DNA from 2 places in the Kocuria sp. WN036 genome. Region 1 is predicted to be linked to the other one. Evidence: predicted binding sites of a transcription regulator. Region 1 holds the regulator's gene; the other holds the start of a gene.
The links. Region 1 encodes HspR, which represses chaperone genes until heat shock. Its sites were predicted from a motif close to AAGTTGAGTCNNNNNGACTCAACTT; they were not measured.
Positions count from the first base shown of each region.

Region 2: the regulator HspR is predicted to act here: its motif matches at 1,534-1,558, upstream of CK505_RS05480 (Hsp20/alpha crystallin family protein).

Region 1 covers NZ_NSKF01000004.1:103,018-109,603, reverse strand. Annotated here, with positions in the region: gene CK505_RS04615 (TIGR00730 family Rossman fold protein) at 1-171, shown strand, start outside; gene trmB (tRNA (guanosine(46)-N7)-methyltransferase TrmB) at 176-967, shown strand; gene CK505_RS04605 (GNAT family N-acetyltransferase) at 964-1,458, shown strand; gene CK505_RS04600 (heat shock protein transcriptional repressor HspR) at 1,485-1,925, opposite strand; gene CK505_RS04595 (DnaJ C-terminal domain-containing protein) at 1,927-2,952, opposite strand; gene CK505_RS04590 (nucleotide exchange factor GrpE) at 3,117-3,779, opposite strand; gene dnaK (molecular chaperone DnaK) at 3,776-5,632, opposite strand; gene CK505_RS04580 (BCCT family transporter) at 5,958-6,586, shown strand, end outside.
Region 2 covers NZ_NSKF01000005.1:138,601-145,186, reverse strand. Annotated here, with positions in the region: gene CK505_RS05485 (NADP-dependent isocitrate dehydrogenase) at 1-777, opposite strand, end outside; gene CK505_RS05480 (Hsp20/alpha crystallin family protein) at 988-1,491, opposite strand; gene CK505_RS05475 (Gfo/Idh/MocA family protein) at 1,630-2,724, opposite strand; gene CK505_RS05470 (TetR/AcrR family transcriptional regulator) at 2,809-3,390, shown strand; gene CK505_RS05465 (gamma carbonic anhydrase family protein) at 3,409-3,945, opposite strand; gene CK505_RS05460 (beta-phosphoglucomutase family hydrolase) at 3,981-6,586, opposite strand, start outside.

The DNA of each region.
Region 1 (6,586 bases):
TCCGCGGCCGGTCTCGTGCGCCCCGAGTACCGGGACGCAGCCGTGGTCGCCCAGGACGCCGACGAGCTGCTCGCCCGGTTCGCGGCGTGGGAGGCGCCCCGCCGGCGCTGGTCCGAGCCGCCCGTTCCCGGCGCCGACGCGCCCGCCGTCCGCCCAGCCCCTAGGATGTAGGGCGATGAGCGAGCACACCCCTTCCCCCGCCGAGGGCCCCGCACAGGGCCCCGTCCCCGAGGCGTTCCACCGCCGGCCGTACTCCTTCGTGCGCCGCGGCGACCGCCTCACCGCCCGCCGCCAGAAGGCCTGGGACGACTGGGCGCCCACCCGGGTGCTCGACGTCCCGCGCGTGCGCACGGACACCTCCGTGCACCCCGACCACGAGTTCGACGCGGCCGCGGCCTTCGGGCGCGAGGCGCCGCTGGTCGTGGAGGTCGGCTCCGGGCTCGGCGAGGCGGTCGTGCACGCCGCCGCCCAGGACCCGGCGCGGAACTACCTCGCCGTCGAGGTGTACAAGCCCGGGATCGCGGACCTGCTGCTCAAGGCGGCCCAGGCCGGGGTGGACAACGTCCGCGTGGCGCAGGCCAACGCGCCCGAGGTCCTGGAGCACATGCTCGCCCCGGCCTCCGTCGACGAGCTGTGGGTGTTCTTCCCGGACCCCTGGCACAAGACCCGCCACCACAAGCGGCGCCTGGTCTCCCCCGCGTTCGCCGAGCTCGCCGCCCGGGTGCTCGTCCCGGGCGGGCTGTGGCGGCTCGCCACGGACTGGCAGGAGTACGCCCTGGTGATGCGCGAGGTCCTCGACGCGTCCCCGCAGTTCGAGAACGTCCACCCGGGCCCGCTCGCCGACGACGAGCACCCGGACACCGGATGGGCCCCGCGCTGGGAGGGACGGGTCCTCACGAGCTTCGAGCGCAAGGCGCAGGAGGCGGGCCGCGTCCCCCGCGACCTCGTCTACCGCCGGACGGCGTGAGCGCCGTCCCCGGCGCGGAGCGGGACGGCTTCGTCGTCGTGCCCCCGGGCGATCCCCGCACGCAGCCGCTGCTCGAGGGCCTGCACCACGAGTACGTGGAGCGCTACGGTCCCGAGATCGGGGCGGAGGAGATGGCCGAGCACCCCGTCGACGACTTCACCGCTCCCGCCGGAGCGCTCCTGCTCCTCCTCGAGGGCGGCACGACGGTGGGCGGCGGCGCGTTCCGCCGGCACGACGACGCCACGGCGGAGCTCAAACGGGTGTGGACCGCCCCGGCGCACCGCCGGCGGGGGATCTCGCGGCGGGTCCTGGCCGAGCTCGAGCGGCTCGCCGCCGCGGCGGGCTACCGGCGCATCCACCTCACCACGGGCAGCCGCCAGCCGGAGGCGGCCGCCCTGTACCGCAGCAGCGGGTACGTCCTGCTGCCCGGGACCGCCCGGGTCTATCCGGGCGGCGTGTACGACGTGGGCTTCGAGAAGCACCTGCGCTGACCGCCCGGCCCGGGCGCCGGTGCGGCTCAGCGCTCCTGCTGGCGCGGCGGCCGGTACAGCACCACGGCCTGCGAGATCTTGCGGGCCCGGGGGCGGGCGCCGCGGGCCATGCGCACCACGTCCCCGCCGACGCCGGCGGCGAAGATCCGCGAGGACTCCTCGGCCCGGTCCCGGGCGTCCTCGAGCTCCCGGGACAGCTCCGCCACCCGCGACCGCAGGGCCGCGACCTGGTTCTCCAGCTGGAGGATGCGCCGGATGCCCTCGAGGGACACGCCCTGCTGGGACAGCACCTGGATCTGCTGCAGCTTCTCGATGTCGCGCTGCGAGTAGCGGCGGGCGCGGCCGGGGGCCCGGGACGGCCTGACGAGGCCGAGCCGGTCGTACTGGCGCAGCGTCTGCGGGTGCATCTCCGCGATCTCCGCGGCCACGGAGATCACGAACAGCGGCTGGTCGGCGTCCAGTGCCATCTCACACCCGTGCCTTCTCGGCCAGGCGGGCCCGGGGGTCCTCGTCCGCGGTCGCCTCGGCGAACGCCCGGGCGGCGGCCTGCGCCTGCTCGTCCAGCTCGGCCGGCACGTGCACCTCGACCGTCACGATCAGGTTGCCCGTGCCCTTGGCCGTGCCGAACCCGCGCCCCTTGACGCGGAAGCGCCGGCCCGAGGATGTGCCCGCCGGGACCTTCACGCGCACGGTGCCGCCGTCCAGCACGGGCACCTCGATGGTGGCGCCCAGGGCCGCCTCGGGGAACGTGATCGGCACGGTGACCTCGACGTCGTCCGTGCCCTCGACGCGCCGGAAGAAGGGGTGCGGGGTCACGTGGACGGTGACGTAGAGGTCGCCGGCGCCGCCTGCACCCGAGTGGCCCTTGCCGGCGAGCTTGAGCTTCTGCCCGTCGCGCACGCCGCGCGGGATCCGCACCGTGGTCTCCTGGCCGTTGCCCCGGCGCAGCTTGACCGTGGTGCCGTGCACCGAGGAGCGGAACGGGATGGTCGTCTCCGTCCGGATGTCCTCCCCGCGCGCCGGCGGGGCCTGGTAGCCGCCGTAGCCGCCCGGCGCCCCGTACCCGGTCTGACCGCCGAACTGGGCGAACAGGTCCTCGAACCCGCCCGGGCCGCCGGGGCCGCCCGCGCCGCCGGTGGAGTAGGTCGTGCGGCGGCGGCGTCCTCCGCCGCCTCCGCCGAAGATGTCGCCGAAGAGGTCCTCGAAGTTGGCCGAGCCCCCGGCGCCGCCGGGGCCGCCGGCGGTGAAGCGCGCCCCGGAGCCCATTGCGCGGATCGCGTCGTACTGCTTGCGCTCCTCGGGGTCGGAGAGCACGGAGTTCGCCTCGGTGATGTCCTTGAACCGCTGCTCGGCCTCCGCGTCCCCCGGGTTCTGGTCCGGGTGGTACTGGCGGGCGAGCTTGCGGTAGGCCTTCTTGACGTCGGCGGCGGACGCGTCCTTGGAGACGCCGAGAATGCTGTAGAAGTCCTTGTCGATCCAGTCCTGGCTGGCCATGACGCCTCCTTTCTGTGGGGCCGGTCGGGGTCCTGCGGAGCAGGACCCGGTGGTGGTCCGGGGGTCGTCCCCGGCGCCGCGGCGCCGGGGACGGGTGGACGGGTCAGGGGAGGCCCGAGGGACGGGCCTCCCCTGACGTCGCCGGGATCAGGCCGGGTCCGGCCTCACTCGGCGACCGCGACGGCGACCTGGGCCGGCCGCACCACGCGCTCGCCGATCCGGAAGCCGGAGCGCAGCACCATCGAGACCTGGTCCGGCTCGACCTCGCTCGTGGGCTGCTGCAGCACCGCCTCGTGGACGTTGGGGTCGAACTTCTCCCCGACCTCCCCGAGGCGCACCAGCCCGTGCCGCACGAGGGTCTCCTCGAGCTTGTTCGCGATCGCCGCGAACGGGCCGTCGGTGAGGTCGCCCGCCTGCCGGGCCGCGTCGATGTCGTCGAACACCGGCAGCAGCGTCTGCAGGAGGTCGCCCGTCACGAAGGTCCGCAGCTGCTCCTTCTCGCGCGCCGTGCGGTGCTTGAAGTTCACGAACTCGGCCTGCAGCCGGCGCAGCTCCTCGAGCCGCTCCTCGGCGAGGGCCGCCGCCGGGGAGTCCTCCGCGGCGGCCGGCGCCGGTGCGGCGTCCCCGGACTCCGCCTCCGTCGACTGTGGCGTCGAGAGGATGTCGTCCACCGTCAGGCCCTCCGGCCCGGCCTCCTCGCGGGGGCCGGCGCCGGAGTCCTGCGCGGACTGCTCGCCGGGGTGCGCGGCGTGGTCGCCGGGAACGCTCCCGGCGCCGTGGTCGTCCGCGTTCTCGTCGGGTCCTGGCGTGGGGTCGGGCATGCTCACTTCTTCTCGTCCTCGTCGTCGACGACCTCGGCGTCGACGATGTCCTCGTCACCGGTGGCACCGGTGGCGCCCGCACCCGGGGCGCCCTCGGCGCCCTCGGTCTGCGACTGCGCGTAGAGGGCCTCGCCGAGCTTGGTCTGGGACTGCTGCAGCTTGTCGTAGGCCGACTTCACGGCGTCCTCGTCCTCGCCCTCGAGCGCCTTCTTCAGGGCGTCGACGTCCGCCTGCACCTCGGACTTGACGTCCGCGGGCAGCTTCTCGTCGTTGTCCTTCAGGAGCTTGTCGACGGAGTACGCCTGCTGCTCCGCGTTGTTGCGCAGGTCGGCCGCCTCGCGGCGCACCCGGTCCGCCTCGGCGTTGGCCTCGGCGTCCTTGACCATCCGGTCGATGTCCTCCTTGGAGAGGGAGGACCCGCCCGTGATGGTCATCGACTGCTCGGTGCCGGTGCCCTTGTCCTTCGCGGAGACGTGCACGATGCCGTTGGCGTCGATGTCGAAGGTGACCTCGATCTGCGGCATCCCGCGCGGGGCGGGGGCGATGCCGGTCAGCTCGAAGGTGCCCAGGTTCTTGTTGTCCCGGGTGAACTGGCGCTCGCCCTGGAAGACCTGGATGGACACGGACGGCTGGTTGTCCTCGGCGGTGGTGAAGGTCTCGGACCGCTTGGTGGGGATCGCCGTGTTGCGCTCGATGAGCTTGGTCATCACGCCGCCCTTGGTCTCGATGCCCAGCGACAGCGGGGTCACGTCGATCAGCAGCACGTCCTTGCGGTCGCCCTTGAGCACGCCCGCCTGGATCGCGGCGCCGACGGCGACGACCTCGTCCGGGTTCACGCCCTTGTTGGGCTCCTTGCCGGCCAGGCGCTGGACGGTCTCCGCGACGGCGGGCATGCGGGTCGAGCCGCCCACCAGCACCACGTGGTCGATGTCGGACACGGAGATGCCGGCCTCGGCGATGACGTCCTTGAACGGCTTCTCGGTGCGCTCGAGCAGGTCCCGGGTGAGCTCCTCGAACTTGGCGCGGGTGAGGCGCTCGTCCAGGTGCACCGGGCCCTCGGGGGTCACGGACAGGTACTGCAGGGAGATGCTGGTGCTGGTCGCGGAGGACAGTTCCTTCTTGGCCTGCTCCGCGGTCTCCTTCAGGCGCTGCAGGGCGATCTTGTCCTTGGACAGGTCCGCGCCGGTCTTCGACTTCACCTGCGCCAGCAGCCAGTCGACCACGCGCTGGTCCCAGTCGTCGCCGCCGAGGCGGTTGTCGCCGGCGGTCGAGCGGACCTGGATGGTGGAGAAGTCGTCCTCGTCCTTGCCGACCTCCAGCAGGGAGACGTCGAAGGTGCCTCCACCGAGGTCGAAGACCAGGATGAGCTCGTCCTCCTTGCCCTTCTCCAGGCCGTAGGCGAGCGCCGCGGCGGTGGGCTCGTTGACGATGCGCAGCACGTTCATGCCCGCGATCTCACCGGCCTCCTTGGTGGCCTGGCGCTCGGCGTCGTTGAAGTACGCCGGGACGGTGATCACGGCGTCGGTGACCTTGTCGCCGAGGTAGGACTCGGCGTCGGTCTTGAGCTTCATCAGGATGCGCGCCGAGATCTCCTGCGGCGTGTACTTCTTGCCGTCGATGTCGGTGGACCACCCGGTGCCCATGTGGCGCTTCACCGAGGCGATCGTGCGGTCCACGTTGGTGACGGCCTGGCGCTTGGCGATGTCGCCCACCAGGGTCTCGCCGTCCTTGGAGAAGGCGACGACGGACGGCGTGGTCCGGTTGCCCTCGGCGTTGGCGATGACGGTGGGCTCGCCGCCCTCCAGCACGGACACCACGGAGTTGGTGGTGCCGAGGTCGATTCCTACTGCACGAGACATGGACGTGTTCTCCTTCGGGTCGAGCTGAACCGGGCGGGCCGTACCGGCCCCGTTGGGGTCCCGGAGGTCTCAGTTCTTGAGTTTTCCTGGCTCAAGTCTGCCACGTGAGCCGCTGATGTCAACTTAAGTTGAGCCACATCGACTCAACCCGGGGTGCCGGGGATGTGAGACGCCGCGCACTCCCTCCCGGCGGGGCAGGACGTCGGATACCGTGGAGTGTTTGAGCCCGTTCCCGCGGGCCACCGCCACACCCCCGGGTCCGCCCCGCACGTCACCGCACGCACCGACACGACACCGCACGCACCCCGACACCTCAGGAGCCACCGTGAGCACCACGCCACCCCATTCGCCGCATCCGTCCAGTGAGGCCGACGGCTCCCGCCGGCCGAAGCCGCGGGAGGTGCTGCGCGAGATCAACTACCCGCACGGCATCCACCCCGCCCTCGTCCCCGGCATCGCCGTCGAGGACCAGAAGCTGCACTACGGCACGGACAAGGTGGTCTTCACCGTCACCGCCGCGCTGATCGTGGGGTTCATCGCCTGGGGCGTGCTCTCCACCGAGTCCCTGACCGCCGCCTCCACCGCGGCCCTGGGCTGGGTCACCGGCAACGCCGGGTGGTTCTTCACGGCCCTGTCCACGGCCGCCGTGCTGTTCATGCTCGTGGTCGGCTTCACGCGGACCGGGCGGATCCCCCTGGGCATGGACGACGAGAAGCCCGAGTACTCCTTCTTCTCGTGGCTCGCCATGCTCTTCGCCGCCGGCATGGGCATCGGCCTGATGTTCTACGGCGCCTCCGAGCCGCTGAGCCACTTCGGCGCGGGCGTCCCCGGCTTCGGGGCGGAACCCGGCTCCGAGGAGATGACCGTCTACGCCCTCGTCCAGACCGCCTTCCACTGGGGTCTCAACCCCTGGGCCATGTACGCCGTGGTCGGCGCGGCCGTCGCGTACGGCGC
Region 2 (6,586 bases), on a different contig from region 1:
GACCTTCATCATGGTGGCCTTCAGGTGCACCGAGAGCAGGACGTCCTCCCGCTTGGCGCGCTCGACCTGCTCCGCGAGGAACGCGTCCAGGGCGGCGGCCCGCATCACGGTGCCGTCGACGACCTCGCCGGCCAGCACGGGGACGGACTCCTTGAGCACCGTGGTGCTGCCGTCCTCGGCCACCAGGCGGATCGTCAGGGTGTCGTCGCCGTCCATGACCACGGACTTCTCGTTGTCCCGGAAGTCGTCGGCGCCCATCGTGGCGACGTTCGTCCTCGACTCCGCCGTCCACTCGCCCATGCGGTGCGGGTTCTTGCGGACGTAGTTCTTGACCGAGGCGGGGGCGCGGCGGTCCGAGTTGCCCTCGCGCAGCACCGGGTTGACGGCGGAGCCCTTGATCTTGTCGTAGCGGGCCCGGGTCTCCTTCTCCTCCTCGGTGCGGGGCTCGTCCGGGTAGTCGGGGAGGGCGACGCCCTGCTCCTGCAGCTCCTTGACCGCGGCCTTCAGCTGCGGGACGGAGGCGGAGATGTTGGGCAGCTTGATGATGTTGGCCTCGGGCTTCTTGGCCAGCTCGCCCAGCTCGGCGAGGGCGTCGTCCACCCGCTGCTCCGGGGGGAGGCGGTCGCCGAACGCGGCGATGATGCGCCCGGCCAGGGAGATGTCGCGGGTCTCCACCTCGACGCCGGCGGTCGAGGCGTAGGCCTCGATGATCGGCTTGAAGGAGTAGGTGGCGAGCAGGGGCGCCTCGTCGGTGCGGGTGTAGATGATCTTGGCCATGTGCGGGCTGTCTCCCAGGATGTCGTCGGATCGGTGGTGGTGCTTCCTGGTGCCAAGATACCCGAGGCGGCGCCCCGCCCGCTGGCCGGGCCCGCCGTCCGGCCGGAGGCCGCGGGCGGCCCGGGCACGGCGGCGGGCCCGTTCCCCGCGGGGAACGGGCCCGTGGCCGTGGGGCCCCGCCCGGGGGCGTGCCGGTGCCGGGGGCCGGGCTCAGCCCTCCGTGGACTGGGTGGACCCGGCGCCGTTGACGAGCTCGCCCTCGCCGATCACGCGGTCGCCGGACTCGTCCCGGCCCTCGCCCAGGGCCTGCTGCTCGCCCTGTCCGGAGACCACCTGGATCTTGCGCGGCTTGGCCTGCGCCGAGACGGGGATCGTGACCGTGAGCACGCCGTTGTCGTAGTTCGCGGCGATGTTCTGGATGTCGATGCCCTGGCCCAGGTTGAGCTGGCGGACGAACGAGGAGCTCTGCCGCTCCCGGGTGATCCACTGGACGTCCTGCACCTCGGGCAGCTCCCGCTCCGCGCGGATCGTCAGCAGCTGGCCGTCGACGTCGACGTCGACGCTCTCCGGGTCGATGCCGGGCAGGTCCGCCCGGAGGATGTACTGGTCGCCGTCCCGGTACAGGTCCATGGGCATCTCGCGCAGGCCCTGCCGGGCGAACAGCGAGGCGGCGAGCCGGTCGAAATCGTTGAACGGGGTGAACATCGTGGCCACGTCAATCATCTCCTCAACCATATGAGCAATGTCTTCGACATTTAGTTGAGTCCGATCAACTCAACTGTTGACCATGATAATCCCGCTCCCCGCGGTCTTCAACGGGTCCCGGCCCCCATCGCCCAGGGCGAACCGCCCTCAGCGGGCGTCGTGGGGATACTGCACGCCGATCTGCGCCCGCACCCGGTCGAAGAGCTCCACGAGCTCGAGGGAGTCGGCCCACGGCATCACGGGGGACTCGAGCAGGCCCTGCTGCACGCAGCGGGTGGCCTCGCGCATCTCGAACACGTATCCGGCGCCCGCCACGTCCACGCGCTCCACGAGGGGGGCGGCGCCCGTGCGGGCGCCCTCGGCGGTCTGCAGCACCAGGGTGGTCGGGCAGTTGATCCGTCCGTCCACCCGCAGCCAGCCGTCCGTGCCGCTGATCGTCACCTGGTGGGGGACCGTGGCGGACAGGGTGCCGCTCACGTGCGCCCGGCCGTGCCCGAAGTCCAGGGTCAGGGCGGTGTCCAGGTCCACGTCCGTGGCGCCGAGCTCCGCGCGGGCGCTCCAGCGCTCCGGGGCCCCCAGGACCGCGGAGGTCCACGTCAGGGGGTAGACCATCATGTCCAGCAGCACCCCGCCGCCGTCGGCCCGGCGGAACAGGCGGTGGGCCGGGTCCAGGGCCCGGTGCGTGCCGATGGACCCTTCGACCGAGCGGACCCGGCCGAGCCGGCCCTCCCGGACCCAGCGCATCGCGGTGCGGAAGCCGGGGGTCATGCGGGTCCAGACGGCCTCCATGAGGAAGACGCCGTGCTCGCGGGCCAGGCGGAACAGGTCGCGGACCTCCATCGCGGTCATGGCGAGGGCCTTCTCGCACACCACGTGCTTGCCGGCCCGCAGCAGCGCCGAGACGTCCCGGTGGTGGTAGCCGTGCGGGGTGGCCACGTAGACGATCTCCACGTCCGGGTCGGCCGCGAGCCGGTCCAGTCCCGTGCTCGTGGCGGTGCCGCCGTAGGCCCGCTCCACCCCGTGCCGGCGGGCGAAGTCCTCGGCGCGGTCCTGGTCCCGCGAGCTCACGGCCACGAGCCGGGCGTCGGGCAGCGCCGCGATGTCCGGGACCACCTTCTCCGCGATGTCGGCGGTGCTGACCACGCCCCATCCGAGCGTGCGGCCGGTCGCGGTGCCGGGGTCGTCCAGGTGGGCGGCGTCGAGGGAGGCGTCGACGAACGGGCTGAGGGTCTGGGCAGGCATGGGCGCATTCTGCCACGCCGCCCGGCGCCGGGTCCCCGTCCGCCGACTCCGATCGAACGACCGTTCGTGGCGTAGGCTGAGGGCGTGCCCCGGGTGAGCCAGCAGTACAAGGACGAGCGCCGCCGCGAGATCGTGGCGGCCGCCAGCGAGTGCTTCCTCGAGCACGGCTACGAGGGGGCGTCGATGCACCGCATCATCGCCGCCACGGGGCTGTCCGCGGGGGCGCTCTACAACCACTTCCCGAGCAAGCAGGAGCTCGTGGCCGCGGCCGCCCGCGCGGCCCTGGACCGGGTCCTCGCGGCCGCGGAGGACGAGCCCGGCACCGACCCCGCGGCGTGGGTCGTGGGACTGCTGGAGCGGCTGGCCGCGGATCCCGCCACCACCCGCCTGCTGCTCATCACGTGGGGCGGGGCGGTGAGCGACCCCGGTCTGGCCGCGCTGGCCGGGGAGCACCTGGGGCGGGTGCGGGACCGGGTGGAGGAGCGCTACGGGCGGTGGGCGGTCGAGGAGCTGGGCCTCGACGACGACGCGGCCCGCGAGTGGGCCGGCATGTTCGCCCAGGCCATCCTCTCGGTGCTGCAGGGCTGGGTGGTGCAGTCCTGCCTGCTGCCCGGCTTCGACCACGGCGCGTACCTGGACTACGCGCGCACCCTCGCGGCGCAGTGACGGGCCGCCGGGCCCGGCTCAGGCGGTGAGCCGGCGGTGCTCGGCGGAGAGCCGGACGTAGGTGCGCGCGTTGGCACGGACCTTCTCCTGCTCCTCGTCCGTGAGCTCGCGCCGGACCCTGCCCGGCACCCCCGCCACGAGGGAGCGGGGCGGCACCACGGTGCCCTCGAGGACGACGGCGCCCGCGGCCACCAGCGAGCCCGTCCCGATCACGGCGCCGTTGAGGACGGTCGCGTTCATCCCGATCAGGACCTCGTCCTCCACGGTGCACCCGTGCACCACTGCGCCGTGGCCGACGCTCACGTCCGCGCCGATCGTGCAGGGGTGGCCGGGGTCGGAGTGGACCACCACGTTGTCCTGCAGGTTGGACCGCGCGCCCAGCCGGACGGGGGAGCGGTCGCCGCGCACCACGGCGCCGTAGAAGACCCCGGACTCCGGCCCCAGCTCGGCGTCGCCCACGACCGTGGCGGTCGGGGCCACGAAGGCGGAGGAGTCGATCCGGGGCTCGTGCCCCCCGTGCGGGAGGACCGTGCCGGGCGTCGTGGAGTGTGCCATGGGCCCAGCCTAGCGGCGGGCCCGCCGCCCGCGGCTCAGACGCCCTGCCGCGTGACGGCCGGCCGCGGGGGGCGCTGGTGCCCGTGCTGGATGGCCACGCGGATCTTCTGGCCGCCCTTGAGCACGTACTCCGCGCCGTGCACGTGGATCGTGACGTCGTCCGCGCGCCGGGAGGCCCCCTCGAGCTCCAGGACGTGGTGGTCGATGCAGACCCGGATCACCTGGCCGCGGTACAGCACCGTGAACGAGACGGCGTCCAGCTGGCTCGGCAGGGCCGGGTCGAACTCGAGCCAGCCGCCGCGCACGCGCAGCCCCGCGTAGGCGCGGGTCACGACGTCGACGGAGCCGGCCATGGCGCCCAGGTGGATGCCCTCGCCCGTGGTCCCGCCCTGGGTGTCGTCGAGGTCCACCAGGAGGGCGTCCTGGAACGAGGACCACGAACGGTCCGGGTTCAGCCACGCGAGCACCGAGGCGTTGACCACCCGGGACAGGGAGGAGCCGTGCGAGGACCGCGCGATGTAGAAGTCGACGGTGCGCTCGATGGCGGCGTGGTCCACCTCGTAGCCCATCCGGCCGAGCTCCTCGACCAGGCCGTCGGGACCGAAGAGGTAGACCAGCATGATCGTGTCGGCCTGCTTGGCCAGCTTGTAGTTGTTGGTCATGTCGCCCTCGTTCTCCAGCAGGAGGTCGAGGCGGCCGATGTTGCGGTACTTGGCCCGGTAGTACTCCCAGTCCAGCTCGTCGAGGTCGTCGTAGCCGTGGAACTGGCTGATGGTGCCGTCCGTGTTGAACGGCACGAACATCCGCTCGGCCATCCGCTGCCAGGTCCCGACCTCCTCGGCCGAGAGGTCGAAGCGGGCGGAGAGCTCCTCGCGCTGGTGCTCCACCATGTCGTGGAAGATGTGCGCGCTGTGCCGGAACAGCCAGGCCGCCAGCACGTTCGTGTAGGCGTTGTCCTTCAGCCCGCCGCCGTGCTGGCCGCGCGGGCCGTCGTGGTACTCGTCCGGGCCCATGACGCCGGCGATGTGGTAGCGGCCGTCCGCGGGGTCGTAGTCGGTGAGCGACGCGAACAGCCGGGTGATCCCGATGATCAGCTCCGAGCCCTGCCCCGCCAGCCAGTCGAGGTCACCGGTGGTCTCGTAGTAGATCCAGGCGTTGTAGGCGATCGCGAGGCCCACGTGGAACTGCCGCCACGAGTTGTCCGGCAGCCACCGGTTGGAGTGGTGGTTGAACAGCTCCGGCGGGGTCTCCTCCCGGCCGTCGGAGCCGGACTGCCACGGGAACGCCGCGCCCTCGAGCCCGAACTCGGTGGCCCGGTGCTTGGCCATGGGCAGCCGGCGCCACCGGTAGGAGAGCAGGGCGCGCGTCACCTGCGGCTGGTGCAGGTTGACGACCGGGAGGATGTAGAGCTCGTCCCAGAAGATGTGCCCCCGATAGCCCTCGCCGTGCAGGCCGCGGGCCGGGACCCCGGCGTCGCGCAGGGACATGTGCGGCGCCAGCGTCTGGGCCACGTGGAACAGGTGCACCCGCAGCGCCAGCTGGGTGATGGCCAGCTCCCCGGTGCGCTCCTCCGGGTCCGGGCACACGTCCACGTCGAAGCGGTCCCACAGCAGGGACCACTCGATCTCGTGCGAGGGCAGCAGGCCCCGGACGCCGCTGGGGTTGCGGTCGAGCTCCGCGAGGGCGCCCTCGCGGGGCGAGCCGATCGCGGCGTCGCGGCTCGTGACCACGGCCGTGGTCGAGTCGATGATCACCGGGCGGCCGTCGGCGATGTTGACCTGGTGGCGGCGGAACTCGGTGCCGCCGGGCCGGATCTCGCGGCGCTCCCGGACGTTCTGGCCGCCCTCGATGGTGGTGCGCTGGGCCGTGGTGATCTCGATCTTGGACTGGGTGGTGCGCACGTGCGAGAGCAGGGTCTCGTGGTCGTCGGGCAGCGAGGTCGACTCGAGGTCCACCAGGTGGTGGTCGTTGAGGTCCTGGTACTCCGCGACCCCGTTGTTGCGCACGCTGGGGTCGATGCCCGTGCGCAGGTGCAGCCGCCCCGAGAACCCCCGGGCCGTCACCGTGGTCTCCTGCGCCCCCAGGTGGCGGAAGCGCAGCGACACGAGGCGGCGCTGGACGACCTCCAGCCGGGCGTGGGCCCCGTCCTCGCCCCGGTCGCCGTTGAGGTCGGTGAGGATCAGGGACCGGATGAGCAGCCCGCGGCGCAGGTCGAGCTCGATCCGCTCCTCGGACGGGCGCAGCCCGCCCTCCGACCACCAGTCGCCGCCGGAGACCCGCAGGTCCAGGTGGGTCCAGTTGGGGGCGTTGACCATGGACTCGTGCTCGACGTCGCGGCCGCTCAGGTGGCTCACCACCCGGTTGAAGATGCCGGCCAGGTAGTTGCCGGGGTAGTGCACCCCGTTGTCGGGGAACTCGCAGGCCGACCCGCGCACGCCCATGTAGCCGTTCGCCAGCGTCAGCAGGGTCTCCCGCCGGGCCTCGGTGGCCGGGTCGAAGCCCTCGAAGACCAGCTTCCAGGGGTCGTCGCGGCGGGCGCCGAGGTCGAGCTCGCCGACGTCGTTGAGCACGACCGTGGCCCCGGCCCGGTACAGGTCCTTGCGCTCGCCGTGGCGGCGGATCCCCACCACCATGCCGAAGC